DNA from 4 places in the Buttiauxella cochleicola genome. Region 1 is predicted to be linked to each of the others. Evidence: predicted binding sites of a transcription regulator. Region 1 holds the regulator's gene; each other region holds the start of a gene.
The links. The regulator PurR, encoded in region 1, represses purine synthesis genes. The targets are predictions, from matches to a motif close to CANGCAAACGTTTGCNTG.
Positions count from the first base shown of each region.

Region 2: raiA (ribosome-associated translation inhibitor RaiA) is a predicted target of PurR. The motif match lies at 1,108-1,125, and genes of this name have one in related genera.
Region 3: LVQ79_RS04170 (NCS2 family permease) is a predicted target of PurR. The motif match lies at 1,916-1,933, and genes of this name have one in related genera.
Region 4: LVQ79_RS13610 (NCS2 family permease) is a predicted target of PurR. The motif match lies at 1,084-1,101, and genes of this name have one in related genera.

Region 1 is NZ_JAJSOU010000001.1:180,588-183,729, forward strand. Features, by position in the region: gene punC (purine nucleoside transporter PunC) at 1-235, opposite strand, end outside; gene punR (DNA-binding transcriptional activator PunR) at 351-1,262, shown strand; gene purR (HTH-type transcriptional repressor PurR) at 1,283-2,308, opposite strand; gene cydH (cytochrome bd-I oxidase subunit CydH) at 2,604-2,693, shown strand; gene sodB (superoxide dismutase [Fe]) at 2,746-3,142, opposite strand, start outside.
Region 2 is NZ_JAJSOU010000030.1:4,593-7,734, forward strand. Features, by position in the region: gene rluD (23S rRNA pseudouridine(1911/1915/1917) synthase RluD) at 1-82, opposite strand, end outside; gene bamD (outer membrane protein assembly factor BamD) at 213-950, shown strand; gene raiA (ribosome-associated translation inhibitor RaiA) at 1,223-1,561, shown strand; Phe leader region at 1,668-1,795, shown strand; gene pheL (pheA operon leader peptide PheL) at 1,669-1,716, shown strand; gene pheA (bifunctional chorismate mutase/prephenate dehydratase) at 1,817-2,977, shown strand; gene LVQ79_RS22365 (SMP-30/gluconolactonase/LRE family protein) at 3,007-3,142, opposite strand, start outside.
Region 3 is NZ_JAJSOU010000002.1:404,690-407,831, forward strand. Features, by position in the region: gene LVQ79_RS04165 (RamA family antibiotic efflux transcriptional regulator) at 1-327, shown strand, start outside; gene LVQ79_RS04170 (NCS2 family permease) at 475-1,812, opposite strand; gene yieH (6-phosphogluconate phosphatase) at 1,992-2,657, shown strand; gene LVQ79_RS04180 (LacI family DNA-binding transcriptional regulator) at 2,699-3,142, opposite strand, start outside.
Region 4 is NZ_JAJSOU010000009.1:70,559-73,700, forward strand. Features, by position in the region: gene soxR (redox-sensitive transcriptional activator SoxR) at 1-58, shown strand, start outside; gene LVQ79_RS13605 (glutathione S-transferase family protein) at 343-1,005, shown strand; gene LVQ79_RS13610 (NCS2 family permease) at 1,373-2,722, shown strand; gene LVQ79_RS13615 (Na+/H+ antiporter) at 3,117-3,142, shown strand, end outside.

The DNA of each region.
Region 1 (3,142 bases):
TTAGACCTGCCAGCAAAACTGGTTTACGTCCGAAATGGTCTGACAGCGGCCCCCACATTAACTGGGCAAACGCAAAGCCCGCAAGGAACAGGCTCAGGCTCGCACTGACGGCGGAGGCATCGGTCTGTAAATCTTGCTGAATGGCAGCGAAAGCAGGCAGATACATGTCTGTGGCAAGGAAGCCCAGAACACTTAATCCAGCCAGCCAGATAAGAAATCCTTTTGATGGTTGCATAATTTTCTCTTGTTTTATCTTGCAGGTTGATCGCTGCAAGAGTGTACGGAGTGCAAATAGGCTTGTGAAACGCTAATATTTGTAGGTTGCGTTCAAAAAATTTGTGAGCAGAGAAATGTGGTCAGAATATTCGCTGGAAGTGATAGATGCGGTAGCGCGCAATGGCAGCTTCAGTGGTGCAGCACAAGAGTTGCACCGCGTTCCGTCAGCTATCAGCTATACGGTACGGCAACTGGAAGATTGGTTAGCGGTTCCGTTATTCGAACGTCGCCATCGTGATGTTGAATTAACCCCCGCTGGCGTCTTTTTCCTGAAAGAAGGCCGTTCTGTTATCAAAAAAATGATGACGACACGGCAGCAGTGTCAACAGATCGCAAATGGATGGCGCGGGCACCTGGCGATTGCAGTCGATAACATCGTTAAACCTGAACGAACACGTCAGTTAGTGTTGGATTTTTATCGTCATTTTCCGGATATCGAACTGCGTATCTTCCAGGAAGTGTTTAACGGCGTGTGGGATGCGCTGGCTGATGGGCGAGTTGAAGTCGCGATTGGTGCGACACAAGCTATTCCCGTCGGGGGGCGTTATGCGTTCCGCGATATGGGGACGTTGAGTTGGCGCTGTGTGGTGTCATCAAATCACCCGCTGGCACAGCAGGGCGGAACCTTAAGTGATGATGATCTACGGGCCTGGCCGTCGTTAGTACTGGAAGATACTTCCCGCTCGCTACCGAAGCGCATTACCTGGCTTTTGGATAATCAGCGTCGAGTTGTGGTTCCAGACTGGGAATCTGGCTCTGATTGTCTTAGCGCGGGTTTATGTATTGGTATGGTGCCGCTGCATATAGCAAAGCCGTGGTTAGCTTCGGGGCAGTGGAGTGAGCTGACGCTCGATAACCCATTCCCGGACGCGGCATGTTGCCTGACATGGCGGCAAAATGATGCTTCGCCAGCTTTGGCCTGGTTGTTGGAGTATTTGGGGGATAGTGAGACGATGAATCAGGAGTGGTTGCAGGAGCCTGCTTAGGCAGGCTCCATTGACTGTTTTTAGCGACGATAATCGCGGAATGGACCATCTGCCACTGAACGGCGTTCAATTAAGCGTGGATGTACTTCAATCGACTGCGACTCTTCGCGTTTATTGACGATTCTATCCAGCAGCATATTGAATGCTGTTTCACCCAGTGAATCCTTCGGCTGATGAATGGTGGTCAATGCCGGTGAGAAGTAACGCGCGTTACGCACGTTGTCGTAGCCGATAATGGAAATATCTTGCGGCACGCGTAAACCCATTTCATCAGCAGCACAAATTGCGCCCATCGCCATAATGTCACCGCCGCAGAATATCGCGGTAGGGCGATGGGACTGCCCAATTATCTGCTGCATGGCGCGGTAGCCTGACTCAGGTTCAAAGTCACCCTGCACAATCCAGTTCTCAGGAATAGCGATACCAGCCTCTTCCAGCGCTTTCATAAAACCAGCATGGCGGCCGCCACCGGTATTACGTTCCATTTGACCGGGAATTGCACCAATTTCGCGGTGACCACGCTCAATCAAATAACGGCCAGCCAGATAGCCACCGTGGAAGGCATTATCGACAACGGAGTCGGTGAAATCCGCGCGGGCTTCGCCCCAGTCCATCACAACCATTGGGATGTGACGATACTCTTCAAGCATAGTCAGTAATGATTCCGGGTATTCAGAACACATCACCAACAGCCCATCGACGCGTTTTTGCGCCATCATGGATAAATAGGCGCGCTGTTTTTCGAAATTATTGTGCGCATTACCCAAAATCAGGGTGTAGCCTTTTTCAAAGCAGCTATTTTCGACAGCTTCGATTATCTCGGCAAAATAGGGTGCTTCGCTAGAAGTGGCTAGCAAACCAATCGTTTTGGTGTGATTAACTTTCAAGCTACGTGCGACGGCGCTAGGCGAATAATGCAATTGTTTAATTGCTGCCCAGACCGCATTGCGTGTTTCTTCCGCCACAAAACGGGTCTTGTTAATCACATGTGATACGGTTGTAGTGGAAACGTTTGCGAGCTTCGCTACGTCCTTGATTGTCGCCATTAAATTTCACTCCGGGCCATATCGTAAACCCCTGATAACCAATGTGTTAAACGTTTGCGTACGCTAACTCCTGAGGCAACGTTAAGGTTGCAGGTATGCCGGGATTGCGACATAAAACGGGAGGAGGGCGTTGAATAGATGGTACGCAACAAATTAGCGTGGGATTTTGGCCTATCCTGGAGAAAAGTGAAAGAGGGAAAAGCGATATCAGGTTAAAACCAGGGGGATTTTTATGTCTGATTGTGGGAAAATCAATCCGACACACCGATTGTAGGGTAATAAAAGGAGTTTGCTAATGAGTACCGATCTGAAATTTTCAATCATGACCACGGTTGTTGTTTTGGCTCTGATTGTGTGTGGCGCGTTAACCGCCGTACTGCATTGATACATCGCTCTGATTAAAATGGGCCGCAATCGCGGCCCATATCTTTTTGGTTTTATGCTGCCAGATTCTTAGCAACAAACTCCCAGTTCACCAACGCCCAGAAATGCTCAAGATAGCCAGCACGAGCATTGCGGTAGTCGATGTAGTACGCATGTTCCCACACATCCACAGTCAATAACGGTGTTGCCGCTGTTGTTAATGGGGTACCCGCGTTTGAGGTAGAGACAATCGCCAGAGCGCCATCTTCTTGTTTGACAAGCCAGGTCCAGCCAGCGCCAAAGTTTTTAATAGCCGCATCAGTGAACTGCTGTTTAAACTCAGCAAAGCTCCCAAACGACTTATTAATGGCTTCCAGAAGCTCCCCAGTTGGTTCACCGCCTGCATTTGGTGCCAGGCAATTCCAATAGAAGGTGTGGTTCCAAACCTGAGCTGCGTTGTTAAACACGCCA
Region 2 (3,142 bases), on a different contig from region 1:
ACAATTCGGCCAAAGCTTGATCTAAGCGTTGACCGAGTTGAGATTCGGACACAGTTGCGGTGAGTTGTACTAGTTGTGCCATAGACAGCTTCTTCGTTAACGTTGGGTTTTACGGCAATGCCGTTTAATATAGTGTGCTATTGTAGCTGGTCTTTATCGGGAGCTGGTACTGCGAGCCTCCCGGATAACATTCTGAGGAAAGTCAAAACGTCATGACGCGTATGAAATATCTGGTGGCAGCAGCCACGTTGAGCCTGGCTTTGGCTGGTTGCTCCAGTTCCAAGGATGAGGTTCCTGATAATCCACCTTCTGAGATCTATGCGACTGCGCAGCAAAAGTTGCAGGACGGTAACTTTAAAGCGGCGATAACGCAACTGGAAGCGCTGGATAACCGTTATCCGTTCGGGCCTTACTCGCAGCAAGTGCAGTTAGATCTTATTTACGCTTACTATAAGAACGCTGATTTGCCACTGGCTCAGGCAGCGATTGACCGCTTTATGCGTCTTAATCCAACCCATCCAAACATTGACTACGTACTTTACATGCGTGGTCTGACGGACATGGCGTTGGATGATAGCGCATTACAAGGCTTCTTTGGCGTCGATCGTTCAGACCGAGATCCAGCTCATGCGCGTGATGCTTTCAACGATTTCTCTAAGCTGGTTCGCGGTTATCCGAACAGCCAGTATGTCACCGATGCCACCAAGCGTCTGGTGTTCCTGAAAGATCGTTTAGCGAAATATGAGCTTTCAGTGGCGCAATACTACACTAAACGCGGCGCGTGGGTTGCAGTAGTTAACCGTGTCGAAGGAATGTTGCGTGATTTCCCTGATACTCAGGCCACGCGTGATGGTCTGAAATTGATGGAAAATGCTTACCGTGAAATGCAAATGCCAGCCCAGGCTGACAAAGTTGCAAAAATTATCGCGGCTAATAGCAGCAACACCTGATTCACCAATTTATCAAAACAAAATGGCAGCCATATGGCTGCCATTTTTATTGCCTGAAATACGTAAACTGAAACGGTTTAGCGTCAGGTCATCCAATCAAATATGGACGCTATTTTTCACTTCCACAAGCTTTAAAAACAGAGATCCTGTCCTGTCTCACAAAAAGGGTTTACTGACAAAAAGTGACAAAATAATGTGACTTTCATCACACATTTTGACATTCAGAAAGGTATGCTGGAGTTACCAAGACGGGAATGACAAGAGGTAACTTTATGACAATGAACATTACCAGCAAACAAATGGAAATCACCCCAGCTATTCGTCAGCACGTCGCAGACCGTCTAACAAAACTGGACAAGTGGCAAACTCATCTAATTAATCCACACATTGTTTTGTCCAAAGAACCGAAAGGTTTCGTGGCTGATGCCACCATTAATACGCCAAATGGCCAGCTCGTAGCGAGCGCCAAACACGATGATATGTATACGGCTATCAACGATTTGATCAACAAACTGGAGCGGCAGTTGAATAAAGTGCAACACAAGGGTGAAGCGCGTCGCACAGCAGGTTCAGTGAAAGACGTTGCTATCGCGGAAGTTGAAGAAGAGTAATCAATTTAGCCTTATCAACCATAACAACGCGCCTCCGGGCGCGTTTTTTATTGACAGAGCGAAAACAGACCGGGTACCTTACTTGTCTGACTAATCAGGAACCAACTATGAAATTATTTCCGTTTTTCTTCGCATTCTTTTTTACCTTCCCCTGAATGGGAGGCAATTCGTCGTGTGATAAAGAATGCGAAGACGAACAAACAAGCCTCCCGAAACCCGGGAGGCTTTTTTTATGGAATTCGAAAAGGTAGCGATATGAGTGAGACAAACCCATTGCTGGCACTGCGCGATAAAATTAGCGCCCTGGATGTAAAACTGCTGGCATTGCTGGCAGAGCGTCGCTTATTAGCTGTAGAAGTAGGCAAAGCTAAGCTTGCCACTCACCGCCCGGTGCGAGATATAGACCGCGAGCGGGACCTACTCGAGCGTCTGATTGCACTGGGTAAAACCCATAATCTGGATGCTCATTACATAACTCGCCTGTTCCAGCTAATTATTGAAGACTCCGTCCTGACCCAGCAAACGTTATTGCAGCAGCACCTTAATAAAACGAATCCACAATCAGCACGAATTGCATTCCTTGGCCCAAAAGGTTCTTACTCTCACCTTGCCGCTCGCCAGTATGCCGCCCGACACTTTGAACAATTTATTGAAAGCGGCTGTGCAAAGTTTCACGATATCTTTAATCAAGTCGAAACTGGTCAAGCAGATTACGCAGTCGTGCCGCTAGAGAACACCAGTTCTGGAGCAATTAACGATGTCTATGATTTGTTGCAGCACACCAGTTTATCCATCGTTGCCGAGATGACTGTGCCTATCGATCACTGCGTGTTGGTTAAAGGCACTACTGATTTAGACACTATCCACACTGTGTATAGCCATCCGCAGCCTTTCCAGCAATGTAGCCAGTTCATCAATCGCTACCCAAACTGGAAAATTGAATATTGTGAGAGTACTTCTGCAGCCATGGAGAAGGTTGCTCAGGCGAACTCACCTCATGTCGCGGCATTAGGTAGCGAAGCAGGTGGCGCGCTGTATGGCTTACAAGTTCTGGAACGTAACCTGGCAAATCAGACGCAAAACATTACTCGTTTCATCGTCCTGGCTCGCAAAGCTGTTGAAGTGACTGACCAGGTTCCAGCTAAAACAACATTGCTGATGGCAACGGGTCAGCAAGCTGGTGCACTTGTAGAAGCGCTTCTGGTTCTGCGTAATCACAATCTGATTATGACAAAACTGGAATCTCGGCCGATTAACGGTAACCCGTGGGAAGAGATGTTTTATCTGGATGTTCAGGCAAACCTGAACGATGAAGCAATGCATAAAGCCCTTCGCGAGCTTGGCGAAATCACCCGCTCGATGAAAGTACTTGGCTGTTATCCAAGTGAGAACGTGGTACCTGTCGACCCGGCGTAATACTGGCAGTAAGCCAGCGTTATGCTGGCTTACTGATTTTCTTTAAACTTCAGTTTTGGCATTCCCGCCACTGCGACTTCAAGCGTAAAAATCGCGCCGGACAGTGGCCTTTCCGCGACTTCAGCATCATCCATATTTTCTCGCGTAGTTGTGATGAATAGCGTT
Region 3 (3,142 bases), on a different contig from region 1:
CAAGTTATCGACACCATCGTTGAATGGATTGACGACAATTTGCACCAGCCATTACGCATTGACGATATCGCCGGTCATGCGGGTTATTCGAAGTGGCACTTGCAGCGTTTGTTTATGCAGTACAAAGGCGAGAGTCTTGGGAAGTACATTCGCGACCGCAAATTGCTGCTGGCGGCACGTGATTTACGCGATACCGATAACAAGGTTTACGATATTAGTTTGAAGTATGGTTTTGATTCGCAGCAGACGTTTACGCGGATATTTACCCGCACATTCCACCAGCCGCCGGGCAGGTATCGCAGAGAGAATCATAGCCAGTCGCAATAACTGGCTATTTTATAGTACATCCAATACCCAAAATAATTCGAGCTGCAGGAAGGCGGCCAGGCCGTAAGTCCCCAGGAACATAGATAACTATGTGACTGGGGCGCGCGGCCGCAGCCAACGCACCTGCAACTTGAAGTATGACGGGTATTAGTGTGCGTCGATAAACACGATCTTCAGAACAAACATCAGCGCCACAACAATCACGCATGGGCTGATTTCACGCCAGCGACCGGTGCCGAGCTTCATCACGCAGTAAGAGATAAAGCCGAGCGCGATGCCTTCGGTGATTGAGAAGCTAAATGGCATCATTACCGCAGTAATAAACGCCGGAACCGCTTCTGTCAGGTCATCCCATTTCACGCGCGACAGGCTGGATGTCATCAACACGCCAACGTAAATCAGAGCGCCTGCTGCTGCATACGCAGGAACCATACCCGCTAATGGTGACAGGAAGATTACCAGCAGGAACAGCAGACCAACGATCACCGCCGTCAGACCAGTACGCCCGCCAACCGACACGCCAGAAGAACTTTCGATATACGCGGTAACGGAAGATGTCCCGATAAACGCACCCGCAACAGATGAAACGCTATCAACGTACAGCGCCTGCTTCATGCGTGGGAATTTCCCTTTTTCGTCGGCAAGCCCTGCTTTATCTGTCACGCCAATCAGCGTGCCGGATGAGTCAAACAGGTTAACCAGCATAAAGGAGAAGATAACGCCCGCCAGACCGATGTTCAGCGAACCGGCTAAATCAACCTGACCAACAACCGAAAGCACGCTTGGTGGTGCAGAAACAATGCCGTTATATTGAACATCGCCCAACATCCAACCCAGCAGAGTAGTCACAACGATTGAGACCAGCACAGCTGCATGAATGTTACGTGATGCCAGAATAGCGATGATAAAGAAGCCCAGCGCGCCCAGCAGTACGCTGTGCGAAGTCAGGTTACCAATGGTCACCAGGGTGTCTTTGTTCGCCACGATAATACCGGCGTTTTTCAGGCCCATCATCCCGATGAATAGCCCAATACCGCTGGTGATACCAACGCGCAGGCTCATTGGGATATTGGCAATCATCCAGTAGCGCACGCGGAAAATGGTCAGCAACAGCAGGCCTACAGCACCCCAGAAAATGGCGCCCATCCCAATTTGCCAGGAGATCCCCATCGCGCCAACCACCACGAAGGCGAAGAACGCGTTCAGGCCCATTGCCGGAGCCAGTGCCACTGGCAGGTTGGCGAAAATACCCATCAGGATGCTACCTAATGCGGCAATCAAACAGGTGGTGACAAAAACGGCCTGGGTATCCATACCAGCGGCGCCAAGGATCTGCGGGTTGACGAAAACGATATACACCATCGTCAGGAAGGTCGTAAGACCGGCGATCACTTCAGTGCGTGCCGTGGTGCCGTGTTCGCGCAGTTTAAACACGCGCTCGAGCAGCCCCGGATTTGCGGCCGGAGTAGATTGTGGTTGGCTCATTAGTCTTAATTCCGAACATTGAGAGGGAAAATCCGTCGCTATCCTATACCAAAAATGACAAAACATGATGTCCAACGCAGATTTTTTTCATTGAATTTTCTTATACGGCAACGATTGCGTGCCGCAAAAATTGCGCAAATTGGGTAAGATGGCCCTTCACTTTAATAAAAGGAAGAAGTATGTCCCGGATAGATGCGGTGTTCTTCGACTGCGATGGCACGCTAGTTGATAGTGAAGTGATTTGCTCCCAGGCCTACGTGCATATGTTTGCGCAATACGGCATCGAACTTGCGCTCGAAGAGGTTCATAAAACCTTTAAGGGTATCAAGCTCTACGAGATCATCGACACGATCAATGCCCGATATGGAGTGAACCTGGCGAAAGAGGAACTTGAGCCGATTTATCGCGCCGAAGTTTCACGCTTGTTTGACAGCGAACTGGTGGAGATTGAAGGAGCAACCGAGCTGATTGCGCAAATCAACGTGCCGATGTGTATTGTTTCCAACGGCCCGGTCAGCAAAATGCAGCACTCGCTGGGCAAAACCGGCATGCTCCATCACTTCCCGGACAAACTGTTTAGCGGCTACGATATCCAGTTGTGGAAACCGGACCCGGCGCTGATGTTCCACGCAGCCGATGCCATGCGTGTTGATGTGAAAAACTGCGTGCTGGTGGATGATTCGATGGCTGGTGCACATTCAGGCATTGCTGCAGGTATGGAAGTTTTCTATTTCTGTGCCGACCCGCATAACAAGCCGATTAACCACCCGAAAGTGACAACCTTTACCGATTTAGCGCAGTTGCCGGAGTTATGGCGCGCGCGAGGCTGGAATATTATGGGTTAGCGAAGATGGCGGATAGCGATTACGCTTATCCGCCCAATGACTCAGGTACTTTGGCGTAATTCAATCTGATAACTGAATAGTTCAACGCGCGCTTCATCTAACTCGTCGTCATCATCGTTATTGAGCAACTCAATCAGCATCTTACCCGCCTCTTTGCCCATTTTTTTATAATCTATACGTATGGAAGTCAGCGTAGGGTGCGTTTGATCGCAACTGTCTGAGCCATCGAGACAAGCGACAGCAATGTTACCTGGAATTTTTAGCAAGCGGCGCTGGCACTCAAACATAATCCCAAGGGCAATGTCTTCATGGCTGCAAATAACAGCATCGAGTTCCGGCTGGCGTTGCAGTATTTCGGTCAACGCATAACGCCCGAACTGTAGGCTTGCGGCTTCCGGAGTGGTAATCACCTGATCAGAGTTCTGGTAGCGGCTGAGCATCGCTTTATGCCAGCCATTCAGCTGCTGGCGTTGCAGGCGATTGTC
Region 4 (3,142 bases), on a different contig from region 1:
CCCAGGCGATAAACTCGGTGAAGAGGGTACGGGCGCTCGTTTACTGGAAGATGATTAACCTCAATAGCAGGCAAAACTAAAGCGCCCAACTTCGGCGCTTTAGTTTATTACCCGGTCTTTGTCTTTCAATCTATCCCGCTTTTCGCAAGGAGGGTTTCCCCCGACATCAGCGTCCCTCAATCACACATTCTCAGGAGGTTCCGGATTGCGCTGACAACTTAAGTGTAGCCAGGCTCAGTCAGGTTTCAAGGCAAAACAGCATGTTTTTTGAACAATTCTAATACTGCAGACTTCTCAACGTTTCCTATAGTTAACGCATCTTGCTAAACAGAAGGTTACCTCATGCTTATCGTTCATCACCTTAATAACTCCCGCTCGCAGCGTATTTTATGGATGCTTGAAGAGCTTCAGGTGCCGTACCAAATTGTGCGCTACCAACGCGAACCGACCATGCTTGCGCCCGACTCGTTAAAAGCCGTGCACCCGCTGGGGAAATCGCCGGTGGTGGAAGATAACGGCAACATCATCGCGGAATCTGGGGCCATCATCGAATATTTGCAAGAAACCTACGATCCCGAAAGTCGCCTCAAACCGATTTCCTGCGAGGACAAACTGCGTTATCGCTTCTGGCTGCATTACGCCGAAGGATCGTTGATGCCGTTATTAATGATGAAACTGGTATTTGGCAGCCTGGGCAAAGCGCCGGTGCCGTGGTTACTGCGTCCGGTGGGAAATTTATTAGGGCAGGGTGTGCAAAAAGCGTATCTCAATAAACAGATTTTGACGCATGCGCGTTACCTCGAAGATTGCCTGCAACAAACGCCGTGGTTTGCCGGGCAAGCGCTAAGTGCTGCAGATATTCAGATGAGTTTCCCTGTTATCGCTTTACTATCTCGCGGCGGTATAAACGATCTGCCGAATTTACAAAACTGGTATAACCAAATCCAAATCCGTCCGGCCTGGCAGAGAGCCATTCAGCAGGGCGGCCCGTTCGAAATACCTTAAGTACAGGTATCGAAAAATCCTATGAGCCAGGAAAATGCATTCCCCGTATCTTGCATCATTGTTGCTAAATTGCGCATCGACGATAACGTTTGCGCACGAGGTGGCGATATTTTAACCGGCTAACGCATTTTTCGGCAAAAAGCGGCAAAGTTCGGTTGAAAATCCATGTAAGAAGGCCGGATAATCGTTTGCCTTAATTTTGACACCCAGTTTGTATGCGTGGAGTTAAACGTTTGCTTTTTTTGTGACGCCCTTTTTTGTCATAAACGCAGCACAGGGATAAATTCGATTTAAAACGTTTAACTGGCAGTGGATTGTCCACCACGCATACCAACGTAATCATAAAAATCTCAGGGGATTTTTCACTATGTCTAATCATTCTCCGCGTGCAACCGGCGGCATTGACGCCTGGTTCAAAATATCTGCACGTGGCAGCACCGTTCGTCAGGAAGTTGTAGCGGGTTTAACCACCTTCCTCGCGATGGTGTACTCCGTGATCGTCGTACCGGGCATGCTCGGTAAAGCAGGTTTCCCGCCTGCGGCGGTCTTTGTGGCAACTTGCCTGGTAGCCGGTGTTGGCTCTCTTGTCATGGGCCTTTGGGCGAACCTGCCGCTGGCAATCGGTTGTGCCATTTCACTGACTGCGTTTACTGCATTCAGCCTGGTGCTCGGCCAACACATCAGCGTTCCGGTTGCTTTAGGCGCCGTGTTCCTGATGGGTGTGTTGTTCACCATCATCTCTGCAACCGGTATTCGTAGCTGGATTTTGCGTAACTTACCGATGGGTGTTGCGCATGGTACTGGTATCGGTATCGGCCTGTTCCTGCTGCTGATTGCCGCAAACGGTGTCGGCCTGGTAATTAAAAACCCACTTGATGGCTTGCCAGTTGCGCTCGGTCATTTCGATAGCTTCCCGGTTATTATGTCGCTGATTGGCCTTGCGGTGATCATCGGTCTGGAAAAACTGAAAGTCCCTGGCGGCATTCTGCTGACCATCATCGGTATTTCTGTTTTCGGCCTGATTTTTGACCCAAGCGTTCATTTCTCTGGCATTTTCGCTATGCCTTCGCTGAAAGATGAAGCGGGCAACTCGCTGATCGGTAGCCTGGATATCATGGGTGCGTTGAACCCAGTGGTGTTGCCAAGCGTTCTGGCGTTGGTAATGACTGCGGTATTCGATGCAACCGGCACTATCCGCGCCGTTGCGGGCCAGGCAAATCTGCTGGATAAAGACGGTCAAATCATCGATGGCGGCAAAGCGCTAACTACCGACTCCCTGAGCTCCGTGTTCTCAGGCCTGGTGGGTGCGGCTCCTGCTGCGGTTTACATTGAATCTGCGGCAGGTACTGCTGCAGGCGGTAAAACCGGCCTGACAGCAATCACCGTTGGTGTGCTGTTCCTGCTGATTCTGTTCCTCTCTCCGCTCTCTTATCTGGTTCCAGCATACGCAACCGCTCCGGCGCTGATGTATGTTGGTTTGCTGATGCTGAGCAACGTGGGCAAAATCGATTTTGAAGATTTTGTTGATGCCATGGCGGGCCTGATTACTGCGGTATTTATCGTGCTGACCTGTAACATCGTTACCGGCATCATGATTGGTTTCGCAACTCTGGTGATTGGCCGTATCGTCTCTGGTGAGTGGCGCAAGCTGAACATCGGAACCGTGGTTATCGCAATAGCTTTAGTCGCGTTCTATGCAGGCGGCTGGGCAATTTAATTTTACTCGTCATACTTCGAGCTGCAGGGTTGTTGGCTGCACTCGCGAACCCCAGTCACTTACTTTAGTAAGCTCCTGGGGATTCGCTCCTTTGCCGCCTACCTGCAACTCGAGTTATTTAGAGTAAAAACTCTGAATACTCGTCATACTTCGAGCTGCAGGATTGTTGGCTGCACTCGCGAACCCCAGTCACTTACTTTAGTAAGCTCCTGGGGATTCGCTCCTTTGCCGCCTACCTGCAACTCGAATTATTTAGAGTAAAAACTCTGAGTAATCCTCCCAAAACCACTTCAAGTTATTTCCTGTTTCCTTCGGGTATAAAAAGTTGTTTTACTATTGGGTAACACAACATCCTGCAAAAAGGGTTTCACAAAACACCTCGACTAAGGACAGTATGGAAATCTTCTTTACCATTCTCAT